Maricaulis maris MCS10: one gene and its partner. The protein of the gene in region 1 interacts with the protein of each later gene in a pairwise test. Links are inferred from orthologs where the notes say so. Each region holds a gene or a part of one and is shown in the gene's direction. Other genes may lie near its edges.

What was found.
Region 2: the proteins of ccmC (region 1) and ccmE interact in binary tests that used the Escherichia coli proteins (3 or more experiments, as listed by UniProt). The link is inferred for Maricaulis maris MCS10 from one-to-one orthologs.

What each region holds. Positions count from the first base shown.
Region 1 is NC_008347.1:3,143,462-3,146,572, reverse strand. What follows is about bases 125-2,924. They hold ccmC (heme ABC transporter permease CcmC), read left to right. Parts: upstream 125-1,049; coding sequence 1,050-1,799; downstream 1,800-2,924. Other genes in these bases: MMAR10_RS14720 (MarR family winged helix-turn-helix transcriptional regulator), read right to left, coding at 2,454-2,924; MMAR10_RS14725 (redoxin family protein), read left to right, coding at 1,951-2,457; ccmD (heme exporter protein CcmD), read left to right, coding at 1,796-1,951; MMAR10_RS14735 (heme exporter protein CcmB), read left to right, coding at 328-996; ccmA (heme ABC exporter ATP-binding protein CcmA), read left to right, coding at 125-331. Outside these bases: more of ccmA, read left to right, coding at 1-124; more of MMAR10_RS14720, read right to left, coding at 2,925-3,059. UniProt on the Escherichia coli protein: Required for the export of heme to the periplasm for the biogenesis of c-type cytochromes.
Region 2 is NC_008347.1:1,034,254-1,037,558, forward strand. Bases 125-3,118 are described here. They hold ccmE (cytochrome c maturation protein CcmE), read left to right. Parts: upstream 125-1,380; coding sequence 1,381-1,857; downstream 1,858-3,118. Other genes in these bases: MMAR10_RS04865 (hypothetical protein), read left to right, coding at 125-669; MMAR10_RS04870 (DUF938 domain-containing protein), read left to right, coding at 728-1,384; MMAR10_RS04880 (bifunctional alpha/beta hydrolase/OsmC family protein), read left to right, coding at 1,940-3,118. Outside these bases: more of MMAR10_RS04865, read left to right, coding at 1-124; more of MMAR10_RS04880, read left to right, coding at 3,119-3,169; MMAR10_RS04885 (Do family serine endopeptidase), read left to right, coding at 3,271-3,305. UniProt on the Escherichia coli protein: Heme chaperone required for the biogenesis of c-type cytochromes. Transiently binds heme delivered by CcmC and transfers the heme to apo-cytochromes in a process facilitated by CcmF and CcmH.

The sequences.
Region 1 (3,111 bases):
TTTGCGCTTCTGGGCGAAGATGAATGATCAGGGCCGCGATCCTATCCTGCCCTTGATGCGCGCGATGGCCATTGAGAGCCTGATCGACCGACCGGCCAGCCGCCTGTCGCGGGGCCAACAGCGCCGTTGTGCGCTGGTCAGGGTTGCGCTGGCCAACCGGCCGATCTGGTTGCTTGACGAGCCCGCCGGTCCGCTCGATGGCGGTGGACGAGCGCGCCTGGCAGCGCTTGTGGACTGGCATCGTTCCCGCGGCGGAAGTGTGATCGCAGCGACGCATCAGTCCCTGGATTGGCCGGACGCCAAACGAATCGACCTCGGGGCGCACAGATGAGCGCTTTCGGAGCCATTTTCTCCCGCGAAGCCGGGCTGGCCTGGGCGGGCGGCGGCGGTCCTGCCGGACCGGCTGCCTTTTTCCTCGGCGCGATCACGTTGGCGCCGCTGGCCATCGGACCGGCCGCCGACCTGCTGGTTGCGGTGGGACCGGGCATCATGGGTTTCGCGGCCTTGCTGTCAGTGCTGCAATCGGCCGACCGCCTGTTTGGCGATGATCATGCCGATGGCACCGCCGAGCTTTATCTGTTGAGTGGTTTGTCGCTGCCATGGCTGGTGCTGGCCAAGGTCATGGGGCAGGCCTTGGCCACGCTGTGGCCGCTACCCGTGATCGGGCTGCTGGGCGCCATGATGTATGGCGTGCCGGTGCTTCCTGCCTGCGTGGGAGCCCTGGCCCTGCTGGCCGCCATACCGGCGCTGTCCCTGATCGCCGGCTTCGCCGGAGCTCTGGCGGCGGGTGTCCGTCGTAGTGGTTTGCTGATTGCACTGATCGCCACGCCAATGATGGTGCCGGTTCTGATTTTCGCTGCCGGGGCTGGTCGGTCGGCCCTTGCAGGCGATGAGCGGGCGCTGGCCAACCTGCTGCTGACGGTCGCCGTCTCGCTTGGAACAACGGCGCTGGCACCATTCGGGATTGTTGCGGCCTTGCGGAGCCGGTTGGGCTGACGGAAAATCGGTCGCAGTTGCCCGCAGGGCAGCGGCACAGTAAGTGAGCTGACATGCTGTCCTACTTCTCCAATCCGCAACGCTTCGACCAGCTCGCCCGGGCCCTGATCCCGGTGTTCGGTGTCCTGGCCGTGCTGTTGTTGGCTGTTGGTGTCTGGCTGGCCTTGCTCGGCTCGCCACCCGACTACCAGCAGGGTGAAACGATCCGGATCATGTATGTGCATGTGCCGGCGGCCTATATGGCAATGGCGCTCTATGCGGCGCTGGCGGTGGCCAGTTTTGTCTATTTCGTCTGGCGCCACGCGTTGGCCGACACGGCAGCCGAGATCATCGCGCCGATCGGTGCGGTGTTCACTGTGCTCGCCCTGTTCACCGGCTCGCTCTGGGGCAAGCCGATGTGGGGGACCTGGTGGGAATGGGATGCACGGATGACCTCGGTGCTCGTGCTGCTGCTGGTCTATCTGGGCTATATGGCGCTGCGGGCGGCACTCGAGGATACCCAGCAGGCCGCGCGCACCGGTGCTGTCCTGGCGATGGCGGGGATCGTCAATCTGGTCATCGTGAAATTCTCGGTCGACTGGTGGTCGAGCCTTCACCAGCCCGCCTCGATCATCCGCCTTGACGGCCCAACCATCCACGCCAGCCAGCTCTGGCCGCTCCTGGTCATGATCCTGGCCTATACCTGCTTTGCCGGCTGGCTGGTGCTCTACCGTCTGCGCAGCCAGGCGATCCGGCGGCGCGTGCGCACCTTGCAGCGCCAGCGTGAGCAAGCCGCCCGGGCGCGAGAAGAGGTTGTGTCATGAGCGAGTTTCTGGAAATGGGCGGCTATGCGGCCTTCGTCTGGCCGACTTGGGCGGCGTCTGTCCTGGCCCTGGCAGGGCTGGTCGCTCACGCTCTCATCGAGCGGCGGCAGGCGCGTGAAGCCTTGCGTCGGCTGGAACGGGATGAAGCTTGATGCAGACGATCCGGATTGCGGCATGGTTGGCCTTGATCGGACTGGTTGCGGCGCTTGGCTGGCGCTTCTGGGATGATCGCAGCGCTCCGGTGCCAATCCCGATGCCGGCGCTCACCACGACCCCGCTGGAGGGGCGCGAAAGCTTCGATGCCGCTTTGGTTGACGGCGTCTGGTTGCTCAATGTCTGGGGCAGCTGGTGCGCGCCTTGCCATGCCGAGCATCCGGTGCTGATGGCCTTGCGCAGCGAGGGTATCGCGATCTACGGGCTGAACTGGCGGGATACGCCGGAGGCTGCCAATCAGTTTCTTGATGTGCTGGGAGACCCGTTTGTGGGCGTCATGCAGGATGACAACAACCAGTCTGTGCGAGCCCTCGGCATTGAGGGCGCGCCTGAGACCCTTGTCATTGCAAATGGCGAGATTCTGGCCCGCTGGCCCGGCCCACTGACACCGGATGCCCTGCGGCAGGTCATCTATCCGGCGCTGGATCGAGCGCTGCGGAACTAGGTGCCGGTTTTCGGCGCTGCGTCAGCCGAAACCTTCTTCGATTTTCGAGCTGCTTTCTTGGCCTTTGCCTTGGCTTTTTCCTTGGCCTTCTTCTTGGCCTTCTTCTTTTTCTCTTTGACCTTGATCTTGGCCTGTTTGGCTGCCTCCTCGCCCTTTTCGAGCGTCTCCGCTATCCGGCGCAGGGTCTCCAGGAAACTCGCGCGCTTGTTTTTCGGGAGGGCCGACAGGATTGCCTTGTCAGCCTCCTTCGCGCCGAGCGTCGCCGCTTCAAGCAGCGCCCGTCCGTCATCGGTCAGCTTGACTGCATTGGCGCGGGCATCGTCGGGAAGCTTTTCCCGTTCGAGCAGGCCATTCTTGACCATTCGGGCGACCAGCTCGGCGAGGGTGGAGCGGTCGATCCCGGTCGATTTGACCAGCTGGGTCTGGGTCAGGCCTTCTTCTTCGGCGGTCGCATGCAGGACGGCGAACTGACGCTGGGTCAGCTTGGCTCCCGCCATCGCCTTGGTGAATCGTTCTGCCGCGAACTGCTGGGCCCTGTGGAGCAGATGGCCGGGTGACTCCGAGAGATGGAATTCCTTGGTGTCGTGCTTGTCGTGCGCCATGACCGCCCCCGCCTGTTCGGGAATTCATCCTAGGGCGGATTTATAACGCAGG
Region 2 (3,305 bases), 2.1 Mb from region 1 along the record:
TTCCGCGTGGTCAAGCGGATCGGTCGCCGGGATGATGACCTGGTCGTGCAGAAGACGGAGCTGGCCGCGGTCGGCGACGCCGTGCTCGGCGATACCGGCTATTTCGCAGCCCGTCTGAAACAGCCGCCGCAAACGCTCGAAGAGGCCAAGGCCTGTTATCTGGTGTTTGACCGTTTCGTCGCGTTTTCAACCGGCATGGCGGCCGAATTCGGTATCCGCAAGGATGGACGCTGGGGCCGCGCCCTGTTCGGATTGCGGGCCGAGGCCTCGACGAATGTCGAGAAGATCCTCGCCAAGGTCCCCCTGGCGCTCGATGCCGGTCTGCCCGAACCGCGCCGCGGGCGCAGCGGGAGGGTCATACCGGCCCAGATCCCGCCCGCCGCCGCCGTCGACAAGGCCGATGGCCTGCTCTACTTCCTCGGAAAATGCCGGGTACATGCGACGGCCGCTGCGATCGCCTCGACCCAGAAACGCATCGCCGATGCGGCCGAAAAGCGCATGCAGGAGGCCGGCGAGATGCTGGTCGATCTGGTTGCCTCCAGTGAAGGCCAGAACCGCACCACCGCTCAGGACGGGCTGGATATCACCATCCGCCTGATGGAAAGTGCGGGGCATGACGAGGCCGCGTCGCTGCTGCGACGGCGCGGTGTTGCCGCGACCGCGGCATAGCGTCCCGACTGCATCCCTCCGCCTTGCACTGCCGCTCTGTGCAACGTAGTTCGTTGTCATGGTCCAGCCTCCCAAATCCCCCATTGCCCTTGAGGATCGCGCGAGCGAGCAGGGTCGCCTGTATTCGCCCAGCGCGGCGCGCAATCGCGATGCCATTGCCGAGGTTCTGGCCCGGGTCCTGCCGACCGGTGCCTCGGTGCTGGAAATCGGCTCGGGAACCGGTGAGCATGCGGTGGCGGCCTGTCAGGCCCGCCCGGATCTGAGTTGGCAGCCCAGCGACCCCGATGCGGCCTCGCGCGACAGCCAGGCCGCCTGGGCCGGTGAGGTCGGTGGCGCGATCCTGGCACCGCTCGAAATCGATCTCCTGCGCCCGCAGACGCTTGTCGCGATTGACGGTTTCGACGCGCTGGTCTGCATGAATGTCATCCATATCGCTCCATGGGCGGTGGCCGAGGCTCTCGCCTCGCTGGCGCAGGACCGGCTGCGGCCGGGCGGCCATCTCGTGCTGTACGGCCCCTATCTGCTCGGCGACGAGACCGCGCCGTCAAACCTGGCCTTTGACGCGTCGCTGAAATCACGCAATCCGGAATGGGGTGTGCGCCCGCTGGACGCGGTCACGACGCTGCTGGCTTCGCACGGCCTCGTCCTGGTCGAACGGGTCGACATGCCGGCCAATAATCTCATGCTCATCTTTCAACGCCGGGAGCCGGAATGATGCGGCATCGCAATCGACGTCTCGCTACCATTGCCGCCTCGGCGATCGTTCTGGTGGTTGCGGTCGGGCTCGGTCTCATGGCGCTGCGCAGTGCCGTGGTCTTCTTCTATTCGCCCAGCGAGATCGCGGCGGAACATCCAGGCATCGAAGCCCGGATCCGCGTCGGCGGACTGGTGCTGGAAGAATCGGTGGGCGAGGCGGCCAGCGGCGCGACCCGTTTCGTGATCACCGACCGGGTCGAGAATGTGCAGGTGGAATATGCCGGCCTGCTGCCCGACCTGTTCCGTGAAGGGCAGGGGGTTGTGGTCGAGGGGCGTTTCGCTGCTGACGGCGTGTTGCAGGCCCGCACGGTGTTGGCCAAGCATGATGAGACCTATATGCCGCCGGAAGTCGCTGAGGCCCTGCGTGAGGCCGGCGTCTGGCAGGGTGAGGGCGAGACGCCGTCGGCAGCTGGCGATGGCGATAGTCGCTGAGGCCTGTCCTCGCGCTCAAGCGCTTGTGTCTTGCATGCCATCGTGGACGCCTTACCTCCAAGCTGGCTGAAGGAGACAGGCAATGGCACAGACCCGACGTGTTGATTTTGAAGGCGCCCTTGGCGAGACGCTCGCCGCCCGGCTTGAAATGCCGCATGGCCGGCCGCGGGCGTATGCGCTGTTCGCGCATTGCTTTTCCTGTTCCAAGGACATTCTCGCAGCAAGCCGGATCGCCCGGCGGCTGACGGCTGCGGGTTTCGCTGTGCTGCGCTTCGACTTCACCGGGCTGGGACAGTCGGATGGCGATTTCGCCAATACCAATTTCTCCTCCAACATCGCCGACCTGATCGCCGCTGCCGGCTATCTGGAAGCCGAGCACGCGGCGCCGTCCCTCTTGATCGGGCATTCACTGGGCGGGGCGGCGGTGATCGCGGCGGCGGGTCAGCTGCCATCGGTTCGTGCGGTGGCGACGATCGGTGCGCCGGCCGACGCCGCGCATGTGACGCAGCAGTTTGCCGCCGATGTCGACGCCATTGAACGCGAGGGCGTGGCCCGGGTGGAACTGGCCGGTCGGACCTTCACGCTCAAGAAGCAGTTTCTCGACGATATTGGCGGGCACAGGGTGGAAGACGCCGCGGCGGCCTTGCACCGCCCCCTGCTGCTGTTGCATGCCCCCACCGATGCCATTGTCGCTATCGACAATGCGTCCCGGCTGTTTCGCGCCGCCAGACACCCCAAGAGCTTTGTCAGCCTTGATGATGCCGATCATCTGCTGGGAAACCGGCCGGATGCCGAATACGCCGCCGACATGATTGCCGCCTGGGCCGAGCGCTATCTGCCCGAGACCCGGCCCGAGCCGCCGGAATCCGCAGGCGAGGGGGTGGTCGTCGTCCGGGAAACCGGTGCCGGCCCCTATGAGAACCATGTGGTTGCCGGCGAGCATGTGATGCTGGCCGATGAGCCGGCTTCGGTCGGTGGCCTGGATGCCGGTCCGTCGCCCTATGGCTATCTCAGCGCAGCGCTGGGCAGCTGTACCTCGATGACCCTGCGCATGTATGCCGACCGCAAGGGCCTGCCGCTGGACCGGGTCACGGTCAGTACCGGTCATCACAAGGGCCATGCCGATGACTGCGCCGACTGCGTCGACGGCCAGGAACGCCATGTCGACATCTTCGAGCGGGAGATCACGCTGGAGGGTGAGCTTGATGCGGCCCAGACGGCCCGCCTCCTCGAGATCGCCGACAAATGCCCGGTGCATCGGACCCTGCACAGCCCGGTTGTCGTGCGGACCCGTTTGAAAGATGACGGGTAAGTTACCATCTGTAATGTTATTGTAATGTTTGAGTCACGCGGGGGTTAGTCCCGCCGCGTGAAATTGTGCTCCTAATCGCAATGGAAAGGTCGTCGACACTCATGATTTCGGTTGATCGCATACGCCGCCTCGGCGG